Collimonas fungivorans: one gene and its partners. The protein of the gene in region 2 interacts with the protein of the main gene of each other region in a pairwise test. Links are inferred from orthologs where the notes say so. Each region holds a gene or a part of one and is shown on either strand. Other genes may lie near its edges. The genes, in order: groL, grpE and CFter6_RS15190.

Region 1 (11,171 bases), 170 kb from region 2 along the record:
CGCCTTGGTGGAGCCGACAGCTTTGTCGCCGTCGTACAAGGTGACGATGCTGTTCGGTTCGGCCTTGCCGCTGACGGTAGGTTGCGCATCGTCGGTGGCTGGGCCGCCCGAGGTCAGCGGGCCGGTCGAAGCGCCCTGGTCGTCGATGACCAGGTCGATGGTCGGCGCATCTGGCGCCAAGGTATCGATGTTCACGGTCCATGGATCGGACGGATCGCTGGTGTTGCCAGCCGGATCGGTAACAACGACGGTGAAGTCATGCTTGCCGTCATCCAGCGGCGGCGGGGTGAATTCCCACTTGCCGTCGTCGCCCACGATCGCGGTGCCGATAGGATTGCCGCCATCGCTGATGACCACGGTGCTGCCTGGCGTCAGGCCGCCACCGCCGCCGCCGCTCAGGGTCGGGGTATTATCGTCGGTATCACCGCCGTTGGGGATGGTGCCGGTCTTGCTGCCGACGTCGTCAGTGACGTCGCCGATGGCTGGCTTGCCTTCCATGGTGTCGACCACGACCACCCAGTCCGCCGATGGCAGGCCGACATTGCCGGCGGCGTCAGTCGCCGTGGCGGTGAATTTGTGCGGGCCGTCAGGCAGTTCGCTGGAGGTGATGGTCCAGTTGCCGTCAGCGTCGGCGACAATGCTGCCAACCTCGTTGCCGTCGGCGTACAGCTTGACCAGCGAACCGGCTTCAGCCTTGCCGCTCAGGGTCGGGGTCTTGTCGTCGGTCATGGCGCCGTTGTCGAGGAAGCCAGTGCTGCTGCCGGCGTCGTCCAAGGCCGATTCGATCAGGACCTGGGCTGGCGCGACCGTGTCGATGATGATGTCGCGGCCGTCCGATGGCGGTTTGCCGTCTTCGATCACGACGATCTCATGCGGGCCGTCGTCCAGCGGGTTGTCAGGGGTAAATGTCCACTTGCCGTCGTCGTCGACGATGGTCGAGCCGATCGGCTTGCCGTTGTCGATGATGGTGATGACTTTACCCGGGGTGCCGCCGTCGCCGATGATGGTTGGGGTGTTGTCGTCAGTGCTGCCGCCCGGAGGAATCGAGCCGGTGGTGGTGCCGACGTTGTCGGTGATATCGCCGATGGTCAGCTTGCCGTCGCCAGGATTGCCTGGGTTGCCGCCGTCGCCGGGATTGCCTGGGTTGCCGCCGTTATCGCCAGCAAGCGCCGCGCCGATCAGGCCCAGCGCGCCCAGGCCGAACAGGCCAAGGCCAAGCCAGCTCATGCCGGCGGCAGGCACCAGGCCGCTGCCGAAGCCGACCAGCGGGTTGCGGCCGAGCACCAGCGGGGAACTCACGCCTTCGCCCAGCATGCCGGCTTCATGGTTAGCTTCCGCATCGGAAGCGATGTATTCGTAATATGCGCCGTCTTCGGCCACGCCGACCAGCTCTTCGCCCTGCCCGTCTGCGCTGTAGAAACCTTCGATGATCAGCTCAGGATCTTCGTAACCGGTGCCTTCCAGGGACACGTGCAGGTCGTTGCCGACGCGGTGTACGGTGATGTTTTCCGGGGCTGCGCCGGTGTCGGCATCGGCCAGGATGAATTTGCCGCCCTTGATGGCTTTCACCTTGGTGGCGGAACCTTGCTTGGTCGTGCGGAGGTCCACGCTCTGCGTGATTTCCTTGCCATCGACCACGATTACTTTAACTGCGCTTGCTGCCATGATAATAATTCCTTAAAAGACTGAATTGCTTAATGTGAACGGTGGTAGCGACGGTACGCCACAACGCGGTTGTGCCGCTTGAGACTGCGGTCTTGCGCGTGCCGGCGTGTCCGATAAAAATCAGCTACACCCCATGCGCAGTAAAACCCGGCCGTGAAAGACATCTTTCGTGGTTGCCGAGCTTCGACGTAGAGCGGATTTTAGAGATGAGACAACTTGCGGTCTGTAGGCTCGGATTGACTTCGAATGGGGATAAATCCGTGAAAAATGTAGGACAAATCCGAGCGCTGTCGGACCGTCGTTTTAGCGCGATTGCGCTGGCAGCCAGTATCTGCCTATGAGACGGCTATCGCGGCGATAGCCACGGCCGGGAAAATCGACGGTTCTATTGCTGAAGAGCGGCTGTGTCATTGCTGATTCAGGTATTTACAACGAGAAGAAACTGTGCAAAACATTGTTAAATCCATGTCACAAAAATTCCCCGGCAGCCACGATATGACATTTCGATTGATGCCTGATTCGCAAACCCCTGATCCACCACATTGATGCCGGGGAGCATAGAATAGAAGCAAGCTGACGTCTGAAAACAACAAAAATCATGCGCCATTTCGGTTTTTATCGATTATTCGAATACGTTCGAAGCAAACCTGTCCGCGTAATGGCCGCCCTGCTTCTGGCAGCGGCCGCTCCTGCGCCGTGCGCATTCGCATCGAACCTGTCCGCGCGCGACCCTTCACAACTTACTCCGGCCCAGATCATGCAGTACATCGAGGAGCAAAAGGCAAGGGCCGCTGCCGGCAAAGGAAGCGACACGTCATCGACACCCTCGACGTCTGCGCCGCCGATGCTGCTCGAACCCAGCGGCAGGCCGTGGTGCTTGCGCTTCATGCCGAGCCTCCGCGTCGAAGACCTGGCCGAGCCGTTCCGGAGCAACGTGAAACGGTTCATTGCGGCGCTGGAGCAGGCCGGCATGCGCGTCGTCATTACCACCACCTACCGTCCGCAAGAGCGTTCCTACCTGATGCATTACTCGCTGCAAATTGCGCGCGACAAGGAGCGCCCTGCTTCCGTGCCGGCCTGGCGCGGGGTCAATATCGACTGGTCGCACCGGGACCGGGACAAGCTCAAGGCGAACCTGGCGCAAGCGAAGTCAGCGGCGCGCGACATGGTGAGCGGCTACGGCATCAGTTCGGTGCCGGTCAGCAGGCCGGGCCGCTCGGCGCATAATTTTTCGCAGGCGATCGACATGGTGATTACCGGCTATGCCGGCAAAACCATTGTCGACGCCCAGAAAAAAACCAGGACCGTACAAAACTTCATCGACCTGAAATCGGTCGGCGCTTCCTACGGCGTCATCTGGTACGGGCCCGAGGATAGCGTGCACTGGTCGGTCGATGGAAATTAGTCGTAGGGTGGATACCCGTGCCCACCCCACCAATAAGGCCATTTCATGAAAATAGTGTTTGCGTTGTTTTTCCTGGCAGTGCCGATGACGCCGCTGTTTGCGGCAGCCCCGGCGGCTGGATTATGGGAGGACGTGCTGGTGGTCGATGACCACACCTTGCAATTGATCTCGCACCGGCATTTCATCTTCACCGACCGGAAGCTGGCCGCGCCCACGGTGTTCACAGCGCTCAAGGATTTCGGCGGCGAGATCGACGCGTTTTGCTGCCTTGAAGTGCAAGATACAAATCCGCTTTCGGTCACCGAGATCGAGAAGAAATTCAGCAGCGATCACGATTTCGTGCAGCGTTTTTCACAGATCCGCGGCCTGCCGTACATGTATGAAGCGAAGCTCGCCAAGCGTGAAATCTGGAACGACAAGATGCTGCTGCTGAAGGGACGCAGGAAAGACGCTGACGACATCCCGTTTTCCGCGCCGGTCATCGCCGGGCGGCTTGGCTTCTCTGAAATTGCGGGCAACCGCTTCACCACTGCCGACGGCCACCAGGTCGAACTGAAGACCCGTTTCCCGGATAAAAACCGGCAGCGGCCGTTGCTGCATCGCTTTACGGTCGACGGTAAGAGAACGACATTCAGTGTGCCGGTTTTAGGAAATTGAACAACATGGATTGCACAAACTCGCATCTACGAGCTCCACTCGATTTGCAAGGCCGTAGGGTGGGCAGGTTTTTCTGCCCACGCTGAATTGGCGCGCTCCCGCGTGGGCACAGGGTGCCCACCCTATATCAGTTGGCGTTCACGCCTTCCATCTCGGGGATAGAATAATTAGGGTCAGAGTCGAATTATTTGCATTGTCAAAAAGAAACATTCGATCGGCGACGATTGCAAAAAGACGTTTAATCCCCCCTACGCCTGAAGATTATCCGGCGAACTCGAATGCGGGCTTGAAAAATCGACAGAGCGTCCCTATACTTAGCACTCGTTAGGAGAGAGTGCTAACAATCTCCTCGACCTAGTCACTGTGCGGCGCATTCATATAGCAAAGCAGAGCGGTCAGTCCACTTTGCTGCGATGTTGCTGCAAATACAAATAACCTGTTGAATCTCAAGGAGTCACATATGAATCTTCGTCCTTTGCACGATCGCGTCATCGTCAAGCGTCTCGACCAGGAAACTAAAACTGCATCCGGCATCGTGCTGCCAGACGCAGCTGCCGAAAAGCCGGATCAAGGTGAAGTCCTGGCCGTCGGTAACGGCAAGATTCTGGAAAACGGCAATGTCCGTGCGCTGGCAGTCAAGGTTGGCGACCGCGTTCTGTTCGGCAAATACTCCGGCCAGGCTGTCAAGATCGACGGCAATGAACTGCTGGTAATGCGCGAAGAAGACCTGTTTGCCGTAGTCGAAGCCAAGTAATTCCGGCCAGGCCGGAATTCTCTGGTTGGCCGGCGCCTGGCGCTTCCGACCGGATCCGGTCACTACCCAATCGAATTGAACCTATTCAGGAGAATAAAACATGGCAGCAAAACAAGTAATTTTCGGCGATGAAGCACGCGCCAAGATCGTCAACGGCGTCAACATCCTGGCTAATGCAGTCAAGGTGACCCTGGGTCCTAAGGGCCGCAACGTGGTCCTGGAACGCAGCTTCGGCGCTCCTACCGTCACTAAAGACGGCGTTTCGGTCGCTAAAGAAATCGAACTGAAAGACAAGCTGGAAAACATGGGCGCGCAGCTGGTGAAAGAAGTCGCTTCCAAGACTTCCGACAACGCTGGCGACGGTACTACTACTGCAACCGTGCTGGCGCAAGCCATCGTGCGCGAAGGCTTCAAGTATGTTGCCGCCGGTTTCAACCCGACTGACCTGAAGCGCGGTATCGACAAAGCTGTTGTCGCCATCGTTGCCGAAATCAAGACCCTGTCGAAGCCAACCACCACCAGCAAGGAAATCGCCCAAGTCGGTTCGATCTCGGCTAACTCCGACACCGACATCGGTGAAATCATTGCCAAGGCAATGGACAAGGTCGGCAAAGAAGGCGTGATCACCGTTGAAGACGGCAAGTCGCTGGAAAACGAACTGGACATCGTCGAAGGCATGCAATTCGACCGCGGCTACCTGTCGCCATACTTCATCAACAACCAGGAAAAGCAAGTTGTTGCCCTGGAAAACCCGTTCGTCCTGCTGTTCGACAAAAAAGTTTCGAACATCCGTGACCTGCTGCCGATCCTGGAACAAGTCGCCAAGTCCGGCCGTCCTCTGCTGATCATCGCAGAAGATGTCGAAGGCGAAGCGCTGGCTACCCTGGTTGTGAACAACATCCGCGGCATCCTGAAGACTGCAGCTGTCAAGGCGCCAGGCTTTGGCGACCGTCGTAAAGCCATGCTGGAAGACATCGCTATCCTGATCGGCGGCCAAGTGATCGCTGAAGAAGTCGGCCTGACACTGGAAAAAGCTACCCTGGCTGAACTGGGCCAAGCCAAGCGTATCGAAATCAGCAAGGAAAACACCACCATCATCGACGGCGCCGGCGAAGCCATCACCATCGAAGCACGCGTCAAGCAAATCCGCGCGCAGATCGAAGAAGCCTCTTCGGACTACGACCGTGAAAAACTGCAAGAACGCGTCGCCAAGCTGGCCGGCGGCGTTGCGCTGATCAAAGTCGGTGCTGCTACCGAAGTTGAAATGAAAGAAAAGAAAGCCCGCGTTGAAGATGCTCTGCACGCTACCCGTGCAGCAGTTGAAGAAGGCGTTGTGCCAGGCGGCGGCGTGGCATTCCTGCGCGCACGTGCCAACATCAAGGACCTGAAGGGCGACAATCCTGACCAGGAAGCCGGCATCAAGATCGTGCTGCGCGCGATCGAAGAGCCACTGCGCCAGATCGTATTCAACGCTGGCGACGAGCCATCGGTTGTGGTCAATGCAGTCCTGGCTGGCAAGGGCAACTACGGTTACAACGCTGCCGACGGCACTTATGGCGACATGATTGCACTGGGCATCCTGGACCCAACCAAGGTTACCCGTTCGGCATTGCAAAACGCCGCTTCGGTTGCTTCCCTGATCCTGACTACTGAAGCGATGATCGCTGAACAGCCAGAAGACAAGTCGGCTGGCGGCATGCCAGGCGGCATGGGTGGCATGGGCGGTATGGGTGGTATGGACGGCATGATGTAATTCCAAAGGCCGGCATTCTTCCGGCCTTTGTGAAACATCTGTTGTTGCTTTATGAAAAAGCCTGCGATGGTTATCCGTCGCGGGCTTTTTTACATCGCGCTCCGTAGCCCGTTAAATGGGGTCAGAGTAATTTTCGCAAAAAACGCGAAAAAAACTCTGACCCCATTTAACTACGTCTGCGGTGTTTGTATTTGCATAGACACGACGGTAATAACGCCATGCCTAAATGTTCCTTCCCATGCTTGACAAACGCTTATAAAATAAGCACCTACTAAAATACATAACGGCGGCGAGATTGTTGATGTTTATGCAATCAGCTGCCTTTTTTCATTCTGAAATGATAGAAATCAAAGCAGTCACCCAGCGCTTCAACGGCGCGCGCGGGCCGGTCGATGCGGTGCGCAACGTCAGCCTGTCGATCCGCAAGGGCGAAATCTTCGGCATCATCGGCCGCAGCGGCGCCGGCAAGAGCACGCTGGTGCGTTGCCTCAACCTGCTGAACCGCCCTACTTCCGGCAACATCGTCGTCGACGGCAAGGACCTGACCACGCTCGACGCCGAGCAGCTGCGCGGCGCGCGGCGGGAAATCGGCATGATTTTCCAGCACTTCAACCTGCTGTCGTCGCGCACCGTGTACGACAACATCGCGCTGCCGCTGGAGCTGGCCGGCTTGTCCAAAAGCGAGATCGCTAAAAAGGTCACGCCGCTGCTGGAACTGGTCGGACTGACCGCGCTCAAGGACAGTTATCCGGCGCAGATCAGCGGCGGCCAGAAGCAGCGTGTCGGCATCGCGCGGGCGCTGGCGAATGAGCCGAAAGTCTTGCTGTCCGACGAAGCCACCTCGGCGCTCGATCCGGAAACCACTCGTTCCATCCTGGAACTGCTGCGCAAGATCAATCGCGAGCTGGGCTTGACCATCGTCTTGATCACGCACCAGATGGAAGTCATCAAGATGATTTGCGACCGCATGGCGGTGATGGAAAGCGGCGAAGTGATCGAGCACGGCGAGGTGCTGGAGCTGTTCCGCTCGCCCAAGCACGAAGTCACGCGCGCCTTGATCGGCGACGTGATTGCCCAGGAACTGCCGCAAGGCGTATTGCAGCGGCTGCGCGCGCGGCTGGCGCAGAGCGATGCCGGCAGTGGCACCGATCATCTGTTCCGCTTTGCATTCACAGGCTCGGGCGTCGATCAGCCGCTGTTGTCGGAAGCAGTACGCAAGTTCGATCTCGATTTCAACATCCTGCACGGCCAGATCGACGAAATACAAGGACAGGCGTTCGGCTCGCTGGCGATTCTGGCCAACGGCACCAGCGAAAACATCCAGGCCGCCATGGCTTACCTGACAGCCCAGGGCGTCACAGTAGAGGAGCTCAACCATGTCATCTGAAATGCTCGATCTTTTTTTGTCGTCGTTCGGGAAACCCTGATGATGGTCGGCATCTCCGGCATTCTCGGCGCCCTGCTTGGCGTGCCGCTGGGTATCGCGCTGCACCTGACCGGCCGCGACGGCGTGTTGCCGCATCCGCTGTTCAACCGGGTCGCCGGGCTGATCGTCAATGCGGTGCGCTCGACACCGTTCATCATCCTGCTGGTGGCGGTGATTCCATTCACGCGCTTTTTTGTCGGCACCTCGATCGGCACCGCGGCGGCGATCGTGCCGCTGACGATTGCTTCCGCGCCGTTCATCGCGCGCCTGGTGGAAACCGCGCTGCGCGAAGTCGAACGCGGCCTGATCGAAGCGGCGCAGGCGATGGGCGCCACTACCTGGCAGATCGTCTACAAGGTGCTGGTGCCGGAAGCCTTTGCCGGCATCGTCGCCGGCCTGACGATCACCTTCGTCAGCCTGGTCGGTTATTCGGCGATGGCGGGCGCCATCGGCGGCGGCGGCCTCGGCGACCTGGGGATACGCTACGGTTACCAGCGCTTCCTGCCTGAGGTGATGCTGCTGGTAGTGGTGATCCTGATCGTATTTGTGCAACTGGTGCAGACGCTGGGCGACATCCTGGTGCGCCGCCTCAGCCATCGCTGATTTTTTCGGGACCCTGCGCACGCAGTTGCTGGCGCCGGACCTGCCATGATTTTTGAAAGGAAGAAAATGAATCGTCGTCAATTAGTGCAGTTCTTTACCGGCCTGGGCCTGATCGCGGGCTTGAGCGCCGCTCCCGCCAGCGCCGTCTTCGCGCAAGACAAACCGATCAAGATCGGCGCCACCGGCGGTCCGCATGCGCAGATCCTGGAAATCGTCAAAAAAGTGGCGGCCAAGGATGGCTTGGTCATCCAGGTGGTCGAATTCAGCGACTACATCCAGCCCAATGCCGCGCTGGCTGCCGGCGACCTCGACGCCAACAGCTACCAGCACTTGCCTTACCTGGAAGCGCAGATCAAGGACCGCGGCTATAAGCTGGTGAATGTCGGCTACACCATCACTTTCCCGATGGGCGTGTATTCCAAGAAAATCAAGTCGCTCAAGGACCTGAAAACCGGCGCCCGCGTCGGCGTGCCTAACGACCCGACCAATGGCGGCCGCGCCCTGCTGCTGCTGCAGGCGCAAGGCGTGCTGAAACTGAAGGCGGACGCCGGCTTGAAAGCGACGCCGCTGGATATCGTGGACAACCCGAAGAAACTGAAGATCGTCGAAATCGATGCGGCCCAGCTGCCGCGTTCGCTGGATGACCTGGATGCGGCCGCGATCAACGGCAACTATGCCGAATCCGCCGGATTGGATCCGACCAAGGACGGCATCGCCATCGAAGCGGCGAAAGGCCCGTATGCCAATGTCATCGCGGTGCGTGCCGCCGACAAGGACAAGCCTTGGGTAGCCAAGCTGGTCAAGGCTTACCACAGCCCTGAAGTCAAACAGTATGTCGTGAACCAGTTCAAGAGTTCGGTGATTCCGGCCTGGTAATACAAGGCAAGAACACAAAAGCCCGCGCTGCATAAACAGCGCGGGCTTTTTTTTGCGCATGAGAGACGCTCTGCGTGGGCAGAAAACCTGCCCACCCTACGGCCTGACTTATTGCCAGCGCAAGCCGTAGCCGACGCTCAGGCCGGTATTGGTGCCGGTTGAGCTGACGCCGATGCCCCAGGCGCTATTGCCCTTCTTGCTGACCGCCCTGAATTGCAAGGACAGCGCACCGTAACCTTGGTAGGAACCGATGCCGACGCCGAGGCCTTTTTCGCCTCCGTACAGGGTCGGCATCACCGCGCCCGTCGCCGCCATGCTCATGGCGATACCGGCGTAGGCAATACGCTTGATGTCGCCAATCTGGTTTTGTATATCGCGCAGCTGGGACACATTCACGGCGTCAGTCAGGTTGATCCCTGGCGCAACGTTGGTGATGCGGCGCTCGCTGCCGACGGCGCCGACCGACACCGTATTGACCTGGTTCGCCACCGAATAGGCGCCCAACGCCACCGAACGGTTCGCCGTAGCCTGGGCACCGGCGCCCAGCGCTACCGCATCGTTGCCTGAAGCCAGTGCATCATTGCCGACTGCCACGGTCGGATCGCCGGTAGCGCGAGCGTTGTAGCCGATCGCCACCGAACCTGCTTGCGAAGCCAATGCACGGAAGCCGACTGCGGTGGTGTTGGTATCGGTCGCCTGCGCGTTCGAGCCGATCGCCGTTGCGCCATCCTTGGTCGCTTGCGCGCACAAACCTAAACCGGTGGCGTCGACGCCGTTGACGCTGCCACAGGTGGCGGCGTTCACATTGTTGACGGCCGTGCCGCTGGTGCCGCGGGTGCGCACGCTGCCGTTGCTGTTGGCGCCGCCTATGGTGGTGGCGCCGATGGTGGCGCCATTGGCGTTAGCTGCCGCAGATGCATCCACCAGCGGTTTCAAGGAAGTCGACAATGAAGCCGCGCCATTGGCCATATTGCTGAGGCCGGTCGACAGCGAACCCACCTGGCTCAAGCCTGTCGACAAGGACGAAATGCCGGTCGACAAGGATGCAATTCCCGTCGAGGCCGAGGTCGACAATGAACTCACGTTGCTGGTGGTGGTAGACAATCCCGTCGACAAGGAATTGATATTTGAAGTATTGCTGGAAAGGCCGGTCGACAGCGAATTGATGCTGCTGGTGTTGGTCGACAAGGCGGTCGAAGTCGAGGTCGACAGCGAACCGACGTTGCTGTTGGCGGTGCTCAGGCCGGTCGACAGCGAGCCGAGGCCGGCCGAGGTCGAGGTCGACAGCGAGTTCAACTGGCTGACGTTGACCGCATCGAAGTTTTCCGTACCGGCGGCGACGTTGATGATCTGCCGTTCCTTGCCGACCGAACCGACCGACACCACATTGTCGCGGTTTGTGCCAAGGACTGACTGATTGATCGAATTGGCGCCGATCGCCACCGAATTCGAACCGGTGCTTACCTTTGCATCGTCCGAACCATCCAGCTTGCCGTCCGCCTTGAAATAATTGGCGACGCCCGATTTCTGCAGGTTGGAGACACCGGTCGACAGCGAGCTCACATTGCTGTTGACGGTGCTCAGGCCGGTCGAAGTCGAAGTCGACAGTGAGTTGGCGTTGCTGTTGGTGGTGCTCAGGCCGGTCGAGGTCGAAGTCGACAGCGAGGCGATGCCGGTCGAAGTCGAGGTCGACAGCGAGGAAACGTTGCTGTTGGTTGTGCTCAAGCCGGTCGAGGTTGACGTCGACAGGGAATCCACATTGCTGTTGGTTGTGCTCAGGCCGGTCGAGGTTGATGTCGACAGCGAATCCACATTACTGTTGGCCGTGCTCAGGCCGGTCGAAGTCGAAGTCGACAGTGAGGCGATGCCGGTCGAAGTCGAGGTCGACAGCGAGGAAACGTTGCTGTTGGTTGTGCTCAGGCCGGTCGAGGTTGAAGTCGACAGCGAATCTACATTGCTGTTGGCCGTGCTGAGACCAGTCGAGGTTGAAGTCGAGAGCGAAGTCACGCTGCTGTTGGCGCTGCTCAGGCCG
Region 2 (2,853 bases):
GCCGACGGCGACGGCTTCATCCGGATTGACGTCCTTGCGTGGTTCCTTGCCGAAGAATTCCTTCACCTTTTCCTGCACCTTAGGCATGCGGGTCATGCCGCCGACCAGGATGATGTCGTCGATGTCGGAAACCTTGACGCCGGCGTCCTTGATAGCGATACGGCAAGGCTCGATGGTCTTGGCGATCAGCTCTTCCACCAGCGATTCCAGCTTGGCGCGGGTCATCTTCAGGTTCAGGTGGATCGGTGCACCGTTCGCCATGGCGATGTACGGTTCGTTGATTTCGGTCTGTTGCGACGACGACAATTCGATCTTGGCGCGCTCAGCGGAAGCCTTGATGCGTTGCAGAGCGATTGCATCCTTCTTCAGGTCGATGCCGTTGATCTTCTTGAACTCGTCCAGGATGTAATCGATGATGCGCTGGTCGAAGTCTTCGCCGCCGAGGAAAGTATCGCCGTTGGTGGACAGCACTTCAAATTGCTTTTCGCCATCGACATCTGCAATTTCGATGATGGAAACGTCGAATGTACCGCCGCCCAGGTCATATACCGCAATCTTGCGGTCGCCCTTTTCTGCCTTGTCCAGGCCGAAAGCCAGCGCAGCCGCGGTCGGCTCGTTGATGATGCGCTTGACGTCCAGGCCAGCGATACGGCCGGCGTCCTTGGTGGCTTGGCGCTGGGCATCGTTGAAGTAAGCCGGTACGGTGATCACGGCTTCGGTGACTTCTTCGCCGAGGTAGTCTTCAGCAGTCTTCTTCATCTTGCGCAGCACTTCCGCGGAAATTTGCGGCGGCGCCAGTTTCTGGTCGCGCACGCCTACCCATGCATCGCCGTTGTCGGCCTTGATGATCTGGTAAGGCATCAGCGCGATGTCTTTCTGCACTTCTTTTTCGTCGAACTTACGGCCGATCAGACGCTTGGTGGCGTACAGCGTGTTGGTCGGATTGGTGACTGCCTGGCGCTTGGCAGGAGCGCCGACCAGGATTTCGCCGTCTTCTTGATAAGCGATGATGGAAGGCGTAGTACGCGCGCCTTCCGAGTTTTCGATCACTTTTGGCTGACCGTTTTCGATAACCGAAACGCAAGAATTGGTGGTGCCCAAGTCAATGCCGATAATTTTACCCATGGTGTATGTCCTTTACTGAATATCTGATGAATGTTTGGATGGTCTGAATATAGGGAGCGAAAGCGCGCTTTCAAGCGCTAAACTGCTCGCTCCTGGCGTTTTTTTCTATTTTCCTTGCGCCACGACGACCAAGGCTGGCCGCAACAGACGATCGGCAATGGTGTAGCCCTTTTGCAGCACGGTCACCACGGTATTGGCATCCTGCTCGGCCGGCACTGTCGAAATAGCCTGGTGCTTCATCGGGTCCAGCTTCTCTCCAACTTCCGGCGAGATTTCCAGCAAACGGTTTCTTTCGAAGGCAGACGACAGCTGCTTGAGCGTCATTTCCACGCCTTCCTTGAGTGATTCCAGCGAAGGCGTTTCGATCTTCAGCGCCATTTCAAGGTTGTCCTTGACCGGCACCAGCGCCTCGGCAAAACCTTCGATCGCGAATTTATGGGCGCGGGCAATATCTTCCTGGGCCCGGCGGCGGATGTTTTCCGACTCGGCCTTGGCGCGCAGGAAAGCATCCTGCATTTCGGCGATCTTGGCTTGCGCTTCCGACAACTGGACTTCCAGCGTCGTTTCGGGAATTACCGCTGCATCTTCGGCAACCTGGCTCTTTTCCGTTTGCGCCTGTTCGTTCTGATTTTCCATGTGTTCCATTCAAAAATCTCCAACAATCAATAACTTACTAAGTATAGGAAGCCAAATGAGGCTAAGCCCTTACTTTTTCAAGGGTTAAAAAATGAGCGCCCTGATTTGGCTGCAGGCCGTGGTCCGGTTGCCGGGGGAATACATCAAACCTGGCAACAATTTGAAACAACATTTACCAGCCAGGGTTTGCTGCAACGCGACATCGGAACTAAGCTGTAGGTGTGGACTCCAACAAGCGAATGTTGCCTCACCCCAACAAACAAAAAGGGAAATATCGTGAAACTACCGTTAATTTCCGCATTTCTGGTCGTTTATATTTTGCTTGCAGCAAGCTGGATCAGCTATTCGCAACTGATCGCATTATATTGACTTTGGCTGATCGCCTTTGCAACTTGCAAAACAAGCAATAAACGCCCATATGCACCCGGCATTGGGCGCTCATTATAGTTGCGCCTTGCCGGAGCGGCGCACTCACACTCAAAATTTCTACGCCAGATAGGCTGTTCTATTGGCTTGCGCCCAGGCGCACAGCCTGTTGCCGCGACACCTCAGCCTGCTGCATCAATTCTTCCCGCTCGCTCTCGGTGGTAGGCCAGCCGATCATGTGCTCCTCTACCAGCGAGGCCATGCCGGTTATCCAGGCCGGTGCCTGGTTCAGGCAGGCAATGAAATGGAATTCCTTGCCGCCCGCCCTGAGGAAATCCTGTTTCGCCTCTATCGCAATCTCTTCCAAGGTCTCCAGGCAATCGCTGGTGAAACCCGGGCACATCACATCGACCCGGCCGACGCCCTGCTTCGCCAGTTTTTGCAAGGTCGGCGCGGTGTATGGCTGCAGCCATTCGGCCTTGCCGAAGCGCGACTGGAAAGTCAGCTGATACCGCTCCGGCCCCAGCCCCAGCTGCTGCGCCAGCAGGCGTGCGGTTTTCTGGCATTCGCAATGATAGGGGTCGCCCAGCAGCAAGGTACGCTTCGGCACCCCGTGAAAACTCATGATCAGCTGGTCCGGCGTGCCGTGCATCGCCCAGTAAGCCAGCACCGACTCCTTCAGCGCCTGGATGTAGGCTTCGTGATCGTGGTAGTGCTTGATGAAAC
Region 3 (11,236 bases), 1.4 Mb from region 2 along the record:
CGGTGGCGCCGCGCTACTACCGCTTTGTCGGCTTCACGCTGGACACGGTGGAGCGCACCCTGAGCGATCCGGATGGCCAGCCGGTGGCGCTCACCGGTCTCGATTACCAGTTGCTGAAATATTTTGTCGAACACCCGGGCGATGTGCTCGACCGCGGCGTCCTGTGCGAGGAAACCCGCGGCCGCGATGTCGGGCCGCTGGACCGTTCGCTGGATGTGCAGATCAGCAAACTGCGCCTGCGCCTGAACGACGGCGGCAAGGACCCGCACCTGATCAAGACGGTGCGCGGCGCCGGTTACGTATTTTCTGCCGATGTGGCCGCTGCGCAAGTCTGAAGCCGTGCCCGAGCGTAGCTGGTCGGCATGGTATAGCCGGCTGCTGTCCTGGCTGTTGCCGCATACGCTGCTGGGCCGCCTGTCGGTGGTGATGGTATTCGGCGTGCTGGTGACCCAGCTGGCCGGCGGCCTGATCTGGTCCGCGCAATTGCGCAGCAAGGCCGAGGTCGAAACCAAGACAGCGGCGCAGCACCTGGCGCACAGCGCAGCCAGCGCAGTCCGTTTTTTCATGAGCTTGCCGGCGAATTACCGGCCTATCCTGATCCAGCAGCTGCGCGAGATGGGCGGCACCCGGTTTTTTGTGAATACCAACGACGGCCCGGTGACCATCCACAAGATTGCCAACAATGCCCTGGCCAACATGGCGCTGGCCGATATCGGCGCCACACTGAAAACCGACCTGCCGTTCCTGCCCGGTTTCCGCCTGGCGTTTGCCTGGCCCGACGACCTGATGGTGTCGCCGCAAGGTTTGCAGGTTGCCGACCTGCCGGACAGCTGGGTCCAGCATACGCTGCTGATCAAGCCCAACCCGGCGCCGGTGCTGGTGATCCAGACCGAACTCGAGCCCGGCAACTGGCTCTACCTGGCGGCGCTTATGCCGAATCCTTATTTCCTCGACAGCGATAACCCGTTGTCGCCCGAGCGCTTGTTGCTGCAGGGGCTGTCGCTGGCCACCGTGTTGCTGCTGTCGATCCTGGTGGTGCGCTGGACCACGCGGCCGCTGGCGGCGCTGTCGGATGCCGCCGAGGCGTTCGGCAAAGGCGAGGCCGCGCCCGAATTGCCGGAAACCGGCAGCCGCGAATTCATCAAGACCGCGCGCGCGTTCCGCGCCATGCGCGAACGCATCAAGCGTTACCTGGATGACCGCGAGCGCCTGTTCGTCTCGATCTCGCACGATTTGCGCACGCCGATCACGCGCCTCAAGCTGCGCACCGAACTGCTGGACGACGAGCATCTGCGCAGCGAATTCCACGAGGACCTGGACGAACTCGACATGATGGTGAAGGGCGCCTTGCAGTCGGTCAAGGACAGCGATATCCATGAAAACCGCACCGAGGTAAAACTCGATGCCCTGATCCTGCGCATGATCCGCGACGCCCGCATGGCGGGGCACGAAGTGGCGTTTGCCGAATCGGGCCTGACGGTGATGGCCAAGCCGCTGGCGCTCAAGCGCGCCATCGGCAACCTGTTCGACAATGCGCTGCACTATGGCCAGAAGGTGGAAATCTCGGTCGCCGGCCTGATCAATGAGGCCGGCAGCAATATCCAGATCCAGATCCGCGATCATGGCCCTGGAGTGCCGGAAGAAGCTTTGCACAGCCTGTTCGAGCCGTATACCCGGCTGGAGCATGGTCGCGACCAGAATGCCGGCGGCATGGGACTCGGACTGGGCATTGCGCGCAATATCGTGCAGGCGCATGGCGGCGAGCTGCATTTGCGCAATCACGCCGAAGGCGGCCTGGTGGCCACGATCGTTTTACCTGCCGATTAGAACTGGCCAGGGCGGCTTTAAGCGGCCTTCGGTGAAAGCCTATCGATGATTTTTTTGTGCCCAGGATTCTTGCCGTGAAATGCGGCCAGGTTTTCCTGGTCGATGATCTTGAATTTCGCAAACTCGAACGGCCCTCTGCATTCGCAAGTGACGAGTCCGTACTCTCCGCTCGGATAGGCGCCGAACCAGTCGCCGAAATCCTGGTTTTTTTCTATGACGACGTCATTTTCATAAGTCACTGCTTCTTCGGACTTCCACAGTCCGTCGGCATCTATTTTCGGGATCAATAAAGAATCCCCTGAGATCAGCCTGAATCTCTCTTGCGTGTCTTTCAGGCTGTGCCAGCTGGAGATGGCTTGCTCGGGCAGCAGGTAAAAAATGACGGTGCAAGCGCCGGTCCGTATGAATTCGCGATAGAAGCCGCCTTCCGGGTGGGGTTCCAGCGCAAGTCCGGACTCGATATGTTTTGCATCCAGGCGATGGTTTCCAGGCAGCGCCTGGAGTTTTCCGACGTATGTTTCTATATTCGATTTTTCTATAAGCAATCTGCTTTTTTCAGCCGAGCCGGTTTGCGCGGCCGCTGAAATGAGCTCTTCCAATTCGCCAAGGTAGCCGCTTAAATTTTCAATCAGTCTTTCAGGTGAATACATTCTTGTTCCTTTTTACAGGCCGAAGTTATAGTTTTTCGCAACGTGGAGAGCGGCTTCGCGCAGGTCGTGGGCGAGTTCGGAGCGGATGCCGCCGCTGGGGTAGGCCAGCACGTATTTATAGTTGATGTCGGCCTTGAATGGCCGCGTGACGACGCCGTGCGGACGCCAGATCTTGGCTGCAAACGGCTCCACGATGGCGACGCCGAAACCGTTGGCGACCATGGCGTAGCGAGTATGCGAGGTATGCGTCTGGATGGTGTAGTTGGGGCGGATCGCAGCCGAGTTCAGCGTCGACAATTCGCGGTCATAGGATTGCGCGCTGTTGGGCATCCAGCCGATCACGTTTTCGCCGTCCAGGTCTTCCGGCAGGATGATTTCCTTCTGCGCCAGCGGATGGGTCGCCAGCATCGCGCACAGCACGGTGGCTTCCATGATCGGCTCGACTTCGATGCCGGCGAACGGCGGAAACGCCAGGCTCAGCGCCATGTCGACCTTGAGGTCTTGCAGGCTGACCAGAATTTCCGGTACGGTGCAGCTGTCGATCTTGACCGAGACATCGGGATGCTGCTTGAAGAAGCGTTGCAGCACTTCCGGCAGCAAGGTGGTGGACAGCACCGGCAGGCAGGCGACAGTCAAGCCTTCGGGGGCTTCATGGCGGATATTGCCCGCCACTTGCATCAGCCGCTCCAGCCCCAGGAAATTTTCTTCGACTGCCTTGTAAAAACGCACGCCGGCATTGGTCGGCTCGAGGCGACCTTTGGCGCGGTTGAACAGGCGGAAACCGAGGTCGGCCTCTAGATCGGCGATCAGGCGGCTGATTGCCGGCTGGGTCACATGCATGCGGCGGGCCGCAGAGACGCTGGTGCCGGAAATCATCAGTGAGCGGAAAGCCTCGATTTGTCTGAAACGGATCATGATTTTATGTCAATGCAGGGGGTGGTTGTAACGCTCTATAACAAACTGCTATGGCGCATACAAATTTGTGAGTGGACATGATATTCCATTCTTGTGACACTGTCTGCACTGGATATATTGTTATCGGCATAGCCAACAATTGCCAACGATAGCCACACCGATTTTACATTGAACGATGTTTCAATGAGCGCAGCGACAGACCTGTTCTGCCGCTGCGCAAAACGTTTTCTGGTTATGCTCCAGATTTGCCCACAAGGCGCCCTGTTTTAAGAGATTTCGAGGCCCTCACAAGGTGGCTTTCGGATCCTGGGGTCAAGCTAGGCCGCCATGGCCGCAACTCTGCCGATCAGCATTCCCTGCTTCCTTCCCGCCGCATCCCGCACCGTGTTTCTTTTTGCTGCCGTCAGCGAATGAAATAACCCGAGACTTTCCAGCTGCCGTCTTTTTCACGCATGGGCGTGATGGTTTCCGTCGCCGATTTTTTGTTTTCGAATTGCGTCTCGTACTGGATCACCACATATTCGCCATCGGGTGCGCCGGGCAGGGTGGTTGCATACTCTGTGCTTTTCAGCTCACGCATTTTTACCAGGCCGAGCGGCGCCCGTAATGAACGGATCCCGGTTTCCCATGTGTTTTTTGCGATGCCGGTCTTGAAGAATGTACCTGCGCGTTCCCAGCTTTCACCGTATTTGCCGGCGTCGGTCAGCATCATCCAGGTTTTGGCTGCGGTTTCGGCTTGCTGGATGAGCTCGGCTTGCGGGTCTGCAGCGAAGGAGGGCGTGGCAGCGGCCAGCAATGCGACGGTGACCAGCGTCAGTATGGTTTTCATTTTCCTAGCCCCCGGATGAACTGCTGCCATATTGGAAAGTACGCTCAAATCATAGGGGTTGCAGCGGACATACGCAATGCCCGTGACAATATAGAATTGGGGCAACTCTATCAGGAAGCCTACATGTATCGTTTGCCGACCACTGCCACTGCACCGTTTTGCCCTTCCGAAGTTGCCGGCACCGTCTCAGTGCCGAGCAGCGGTCCGTTCTGGAAAAAAATCCTCAGGTTCGTCGGCCCCGGCTTGCTGGTCTCGGTCGGCTACATGGATCCCGGCAACTGGGCCACCTCGATCCAGGCCGGCTCGCAGTTCGGTTACCAGCTGCTGTTCGTGGTGCTGGCGTCCAGCCTGGCGGCAATCGTCTTGCAATGCCTTAGCATGCGCCTGGGCATCGCTACCAACAAGGACCTGGCGGTGCATTCGCGCGAGAACTACAGCCCGCGCGTCAGCATGGGCATGTGGTTTTTCGCGGAGATTTCCATCATCGCCTGCGACCTGGCGGAGGTATTGGGGTGCGCGCTGGCGTTCAAGCTGCTGCTTGGCGTCTCGCTGCCGGCCGGCGTGCTCCTGACCGCGTTCGATACGGTGCTGGTGCTGGGTTTGAAAGGCAAGGGCTTCCGCCAGATCGAAGCCATCATCCTTGGCCTGGTGATCACGATCGCGGTCTGCCTGTTCGCCGAGCTGGTGTTCCTGAAGCCGGACTGGCACGCGGTGGCCGCCGGCATGCTGCCATCCTTGAGCGCGCTGTCGAGCCGGGAGCCGCTGTACCTGGCGATCGGCATCCTCGGCGCCACCGTGATGCCGCACAACCTCTACCTGCATTCATCGATAGTGCAAACGCGGGTGGTGGAAAAGAACGACAGCAGCCGGCGCCAGGCGATACAGCTGTCGCGGCTCGACACCATCGTTTCGCTGCTGCTGGCGCTGCTGATCAACGGCGCCATCCTGGTGCTGGCGGCGAGCGCGTTTCATGCTACCGGAAATACTTCGGTGGTCGATATCGACCAGGCGTATCACCTGCTAGATCCGATTACCGGCAGCGCCGCCGCCGGCATCCTGTTCGGCCTGGCGCTGCTGGCCTCGGGACAGAGCTCGACTTTCACCGGTACCATCGCCGGCCAGGTCATCATGGAAGGTTTTCTCAACCTCAGGATCCCGTGCTGGCAGCGGCGCCTGCTGACGCGCGGCCTGGCCCTGGTGCCGGCGCTGATCGGCGTGCTGACCTGGGGCGAGCATTCGGTGGGGCGCCTGCTGGTGCTCAGCCAGGTGGTGCTGAGCCTGCAGCTGCCATTCGCCATGTATCCGCTGATCCGCCTCACCAGCCGGCGCGACGTGATGGGCGTGTTCGCTAATTCGTGGCTGACGGCGGCGGTGTCCTGGCTGTTGTTCGTGCTGATTTCGGCGGCGAATATCTGGCTGGTGCTGCAGGTGTTCGGCGTCGGCTAGCTGGCGAACGCCGGGATGCCGGTCTGCGCCCGTCCCAGGATCAGCGCGTGCACGTCATGCGTTCCTTCGTAGGTATTCACCACCTCCAGGTTGACCAGGTGGCGGATCACGCCAAACTCGTCGGAAATGCCGTTGCCGCCCAACATGTCGCGCGCAACGCGGGCGATGTCGAGCGCCTTGCCGCAGGAGTTGCGTTTCATGATGGAAGTGATTTCCACCGAGGCGCTGCCGTCGTCTTTCATGCGGCCCAGCCGCAGGCAACCCTGCAGCGCCATGGTGATTTCGGTTTGCATGTTCACCAGCTTCACCTGCACCAGCTGGTTGGCCGCCAGCGGCCGGCCGAACTGCTTGCGCTCCATGGTGTATTGGCGCGCAGCATGCCAGCAGAATTCGGCAGCGCCAAGCGCGCCCCAGGCGATGCCGTAGCGCGCCGAGTTGAGGCAGGTGAACGGGCCTTTCAGGCCGCGCACCTCGGGGAAGGCGTTTTCTTCCGGGCAGAACACCTGGTCCATCACGATCTCGCCGGTGATCGAAGTGCGCAAGCCGACCTTGCCGTGGATGACTGGGGTCGATAATCCCTTCCAGCCTTTTTCAAGGACGAAGCCGCAGATCGCGCCTTCATCGTCCTTGGCCCAGACCACGAACACGTCGGCGATCGGGCTGTTGGTGATCCACATCTTGCTGCCGGAGAGCTGGTAGCCGCCATCGACCTTGCGCGCGCGCGTGACCATGCTGCCGGGATCGGAGCCATGGTCCGGTTCGGTCAGGCCGAAGCAGCCGATCAGTTCGCCGCTGGCCAGCTGCGGCAAGTACTTTTGCCGCGTGGCTTCGCTGCCGAATTCGAAAATCGGCAGCATCACCAGCGAGCTTTGCACGCTCATCATGGAGCGGTAGCCGGAATCGATGCGTTCGATTTCGCGCGCGATCAGGCCGTAGCTGACGTAGCTCAGGCCAGCGCCGCCATACTGTTCCGGAATGGTCGCGCCGAGCAGGCCGAGCGCGCCCATTTCACGAAAAATCCCGGCGTCGGTCTGTTCATTGCGGAACGACATCAGCACCCGCGGCGCCAACTTGTCGCGCGCATAGGCGGCCGCGCTGTCGCGCACCAGGCGCTCCTCGCCGCTGAGCTGCTGCTCCAGCAAGAGCGGGTCGTCCCAATGGAAACTGGCGTGTGATGAAGGCATACGTTTTCTCCAAGATCGTTTGCTATTGCAATCTGCTTATCCGGCAGAGGGGATTGATTTACATCTCGCCGTGGAGCTCGAAAGCGGCGCAGGCTTTCGCCATATTACGGCTTTTACTTATAGTTGCATCCTTGTGCCCATTGTAACCTTGGGCATGCATGCCGCGCGTGTTCGCAGACGCGCATTCCCGCATCTCCGAATCCCCGAATCAATACGCTGCATAGGCCGGGCAGCATCATCGTCTGATAAACCTGAACCAGGAGGCATGAGTGAGGAAACAGTTATGTTGCACCATTCTATCAACGGCATTTTCCGGCATCGCCTGTGCCGGCGTCGACAGTTCCGCCGGACTTGACGGTTTCGAATTCCATGGTTACCTGCGTGCCGGTGGCGGCGCTGCAATCGGCGGCAACGGCGGTGCGCAGCCTTGTTTCCAGCTGGCGGGAGCCGCCAGCAAGTACCGGCTCGGCAACGAGTGTGAGAATTACGGCGAACTGGAAGCGCGGCAAAAACTGTTTGGCCTGGCCAACGGCATGGTCGTCAGCGCCGATGTGATGGCCAGCTTGTACAACCCCGGCAATGTGTTTCCGCATTTTAATTCCAGCACCAATGGCGCCATCCGGCTGCCTCAGGCCTACTTGCAGGCGACCAACCTGCCCGGCATGAATCCGCAGGTGCGTATATGGGCCGGCCGTATCTACTACCATCGGCACGATATTCACACGATAGATTATTATTACTGGAATCCAAGCGGCTTCGGCGCCGGCATCGACAACGTCGCCATCAACGGCTTGCAGTACAGCTATGCTTTGTTCAGGCAAGACGCGCAGTTCCAGGCCCGGCTGGCGAATCGCCACGACTTCCAGGTGGCCGGCATCCGCACCAATCGGAATGGCGAATTGCAGCTGGGTTTGTCGCTGATGCAGAAACCCGCCGGGGTGGATGGGCATGGCGGTTTTTCCTTCACCGCGCAGCACAAGCAGGACCAGCTGTTCGGCGGCTATAACAAGGTTGCCATCCAGTATGGACAGGGGGCGGGGGACACTATCAATACGGTGAACCAGGCATTCCCCGGCCACGGTTGGCGGCGCTGGCGGCTCAGTGAAAGCCTGCTATGGCAATTCACACGCAAATTCAGCGGCATGCTGGCGGCCGTATACCAGCATGAAAGCAGCCCTGGTTACAGGCAGAACTGGATTTCGCTGGGTGTTCGCCCGGTATATGCGGTCAGCGACCATTTCAAGATACAGGCCGACCTGGGGCGCGACGTCGTCAGCCCCGGCAACGGCGCAAGCCGCAGCCTTACCAAGTTCACGATCGGCCCGGCAGTGACGATGGGAAAATCTTTCTTCAGCCGTCCTGAACTCCGCCTGTTCTATACCTATGCCAAATGGAACCAGGCGGCGCAAGACGCAGCTGCCGGTGGCAGCGCCATGGCCCGCGACGGCCCGTTTGGCGGCGCAACCCATGGTTCCAGCATCGGCATGCAGCTGGAGACCTGGTGGTAAGGCAGGGAAAGCCGCGCCCGACTTTCCCGATGCCTAAGCTGCATCAGCCAACTGTTTACGCTTCGGTCAGGGCCGGGTAGTCGGTATAGCCATGCTCGCCCACGCCGCCATACAGCGGGGCATCTTCAAACGGCACGTTCAAAGGCAGGTTGTGCTGCAGGCGATGCACCAGGTCCGGATTGGTGATGAAGGCGCGGCCGAAGGCGACCAGGTCGCCGTGGCCGCTGGCGATTGCCTGGCGCGCCATCATGCGGTCGTAACCGTTGTTGACCAGCCAGGCGCCGTCGAAGCGCTGGTGCAGCGCTTCGTAATCGAACGGGGCGTTGTCGCGTGGGCCGCCGGTGTGGCCTTCTACTACGTGCAGGTAGGCCAGGTCGAATTTGTTCAACTGCTCTACGACATAGTTGAATAGCGGCTGCGGGGCGCTTTCGCTGGAATCGTTGACCGGCGACACCGGCGACAACCTGACGCCGACGCGGCCGCTGCCGATTTCGGCGGTGGTGGCGGCAACCACTTCCAGCAGCAGGCGGGCGCGATTTTCGATGCTGCCGCCGTAGTTGTCGGTGCGGTGGTTGGAGCCGTCGCGCAGGAAGCTGTCCAGCAAATAGCCGTGGGCACCGTGGATTTCAATGCCGTCGAAGCCGGCTTCCAGGGCGCGTCTCGCGGTCTGGCGGAAGTCGTCTACGACTACTGCGATTTCTGTCTGCGTGATTTCGCGTGGCACGGAAGTGTCGATGAAGCCTTCGCCCGGTACATAAGTCTTGGCGTCGGCGCGGATTGCCGAAGGCGCCAGCGGCGCCTTGCCGTCCGGCTGGAAGGAGGTATGCGACATGCGGCCGGTGTGCCAGATCTGGACCACGATGCGGCCGCCTTTTTCATGTACCGCGTCGGTGATTTTTTTCCAGGCGGCGACCTGTTCCGGCGTATGCAGGCCAGGCGTGTTGGCATAACCCTGGGCCTGGGCCGACACCTGGGTCGCTTCGGTGACGATCAGGCCGGCGCCTGCGCGCTGGGCGTAGTACTTCAGGTTCAGTTCGTTCGGCACGTTGCCTTCGCCGGCGCGGTTGCGCGTCAGCGGCGCCATCACGATGCGGTTGGATACTTCGATGTCGCCGATGCGGGCTGGCTGGAACAGGCTGTCTTCGGTGCGGATTTCTGGGGTGCGGCTCATATACATTCCTTCGTGAATAAATCGCTGTCAGGCGATTGGTGGTTTGATTTTCTGCTGAAAAAAAACTGCAATGCAGGTTGATAAGTGACCGGTCGTCTCGAATTTGTTATAAAAAATAGCTTTCATGCCTTCTGTAGTTTTACGGCAGGAAAAAATGGTCGAACATCAGGTTGACGCAGGCGCGCACCGGCGCCGTCGAGCGCTCGATTTTCATGCGCAGCATGGCGCCTTCCCAGGCGTTCCAGAAAAAATCGGTGAGTTGCTCGGCGCTCAGGTCGGTGCGTACCGAACCGTCGGCCTGGGCCTTGCGCAAGTAACTGGCGAAGCGCTTGCGCCAGCCGGCCACCACTTCCTGCAGGGTAAGGCGGCAGAGCTCGCTGGATTCCGACATTTCGGCGGCAAAATTACCCAACAGGCAACCGGCTTTCACTGCGCATTGTTCGTGGTAGCCGATGATGCGTTCGTAGGTGTAGCGCAGCGCGGCCAGCGGCTGTTCCGGTCCCTCGGCAAAATAGCCCGACCATTTGTCGGCGAAGCCGTCGGCGTAGAACGAGATGACCTCGGCGCCGAAGTCTTCCTTGCTCTTGAAATAGTTATAGAACGAACCCTTCGGCACGCCCGCGGCATCGACGATTTCCTTGATGCCGGTGCCGTTGTAGCCTTGCCCCGCGAACAGCCTGAGGCCGGTTTCGAGCAGGGTTGCGCGGGTGTTGTTGAGGACTGTGGCTTTATTCATTCCGCTATTATATGACCAGTCGTCTTAAATTGCTTGGCGCCGAAAAAATCATGATTTATTGATATTTTTCCCATATCTGGAAATTTGCTCGAAAAGCGTCGAAACGAAGCCTCGCTACAGCCGGTTTCGTCTATGAAATATCAACATATTTAATTTGCAGCAGCAGGTAAAAGCCGGCCGCATTACTGCTATCATTTGGTCAATGTTCCTATCCGGAACTGCCCGTGCCGCGCTTACTTATCCAGTGTTGCCGCTTTCAGAGAGTTGCATCATTTTTAACGCATTCCGTCAATTTTTCATCCGCAAGCTGTCGGCCGATCCGATGCTGCGCCACCACGACTTCCGCCGCTTCTGGCTGTCCACGGTCCTGGCCAGCTTCGGCGAACAGATCAGCAGCCTGGCGATTCCACTGACCGCGGTGCTGCTGCTGCAAGCCACTCCGGCGCAGATGGGCATCCTGATCGCCTTGCAGACGCTGCCGTTCGCCTTGTTCTCGCTGCCGGTCGGGTCTGGCTGGACCGGCGCAGCAAGTATCCGGTATTGCTATGGTCCGAATTCCTGTTCGGCGTCGTGCTGGCGGTGATTCCGATAAGTTACTGGCTGGGTTTGCTGAACATGCATGTGCTGTACGCGGTCGGCTTCCTGATGGGGATCGGCTTCGTGATCGGCGGCAGCGCTTCCCAGGTATTCCTGGCGCAGCTGGTGGGGCGCGAGCATTTGCTGGATGCGCAGAGCAAGTTCGCCGCGACTGATTCGATGGCGCGCCTGGTCGGCCCCGGCATCGCCGGCATGCTGGTGCAACTGCTGACGGCGCCGGTAGCGGTGCTGGTCGATGCCCTCGCTTTCATGGCGTCGTCGTGGAACCTGCGTTACCTGCGCAAGCGCGACTCTTATCCTGCGCCGTCCGATCGCCATCCGTTCCGCGAGATGGTGGATGGCATCAAGATGGTGTGGAATCACGAAGTGCTGT

The links.
Region 1: the proteins of grpE (region 2) and groL interact in binary tests that used the Escherichia coli proteins (3 or more experiments, as listed by UniProt). The link is inferred for Collimonas fungivorans from one-to-one orthologs.
Region 3: the proteins of grpE (region 2) and CFter6_RS15190 interact in binary tests that used the Escherichia coli proteins (3 or more experiments, as listed by UniProt). The link is inferred for Collimonas fungivorans from one-to-one orthologs.

The regions. Positions count from the first base shown.
Region 1 is NZ_CP013232.1:4,771,050-4,782,220, forward strand. What follows is about bases 3,989-6,907. They hold groL (chaperonin GroEL), read left to right. Parts: upstream 3,989-4,581; coding sequence 4,582-6,234; downstream 6,235-6,907. Other genes in these bases: groES (co-chaperone GroES), read left to right, coding at 4,188-4,481; CFter6_RS20935 (methionine ABC transporter ATP-binding protein), read left to right, coding at 6,572-6,907. In the rest of the region: CFter6_RS20910 (Ig-like domain-containing protein), read right to left, coding at 1-1,665; CFter6_RS20915 (hypothetical protein), read left to right, coding at 2,324-3,070; CFter6_RS20920 (hypothetical protein), read left to right, coding at 3,116-3,727; more of CFter6_RS20935, read left to right, coding at 6,908-7,621; CFter6_RS20945 (MetQ/NlpA family ABC transporter substrate-binding protein), read left to right, coding at 8,330-9,139; CFter6_RS27055 (YadA-like family protein), read right to left, coding at 9,248-10,108.
Region 2 is NZ_CP013232.1:4,946,379-4,949,231, forward strand. It holds grpE (nucleotide exchange factor GrpE), read right to left. Parts: upstream 1,771-2,853; coding sequence 1,231-1,770; downstream 1-1,230. Other genes in the region: dnaK (molecular chaperone DnaK), read right to left, coding at 1-1,125; hemH (ferrochelatase), read right to left, coding at 2,267-2,853. UniProt on the Escherichia coli protein: Participates actively in the response to hyperosmotic and heat shock by preventing the aggregation of stress-denatured proteins, in association with DnaK and GrpE. It is the nucleotide exchange factor for DnaK and may function as a thermosensor.
Region 3 is NZ_CP013232.1:3,548,431-3,559,666, reverse strand. What follows is about bases 3,522-6,505. They hold CFter6_RS15190 (Nramp family divalent metal transporter), read left to right. Parts: upstream 3,522-4,344; coding sequence 4,345-5,667; downstream 5,668-6,505. Other genes in these bases: CFter6_RS15185 (acyl-CoA dehydrogenase), read right to left, coding at 5,664-6,505; CFter6_RS15195 (DUF4019 domain-containing protein), read right to left, coding at 3,796-4,221. Also shown: CFter6_RS15215 (response regulator), read left to right, coding at 1-335; CFter6_RS15210 (ATP-binding protein), read left to right, coding at 313-1,827; CFter6_RS15205 (cupin domain-containing protein), read right to left, coding at 1,845-2,477; CFter6_RS15200 (LysR substrate-binding domain-containing protein), read right to left, coding at 2,490-3,392; more of CFter6_RS15185, read right to left, coding at 6,506-6,851; CFter6_RS15180 (maltoporin), read left to right, coding at 7,121-8,359; CFter6_RS15175 (alkene reductase), read right to left, coding at 8,415-9,530; CFter6_RS15170 (TetR/AcrR family transcriptional regulator), read right to left, coding at 9,670-10,266; CFter6_RS26470 (hypothetical protein), read left to right, coding at 10,469-10,849; CFter6_RS15165 (MFS transporter), read left to right, coding at 10,807-11,236. UniProt on the Escherichia coli protein: H(+)-stimulated, divalent metal cation uptake system. Involved in manganese and iron uptake. Can also transport cadmium, cobalt, zinc and to a lesser extent nickel and copper. Involved in response to reactive oxygen.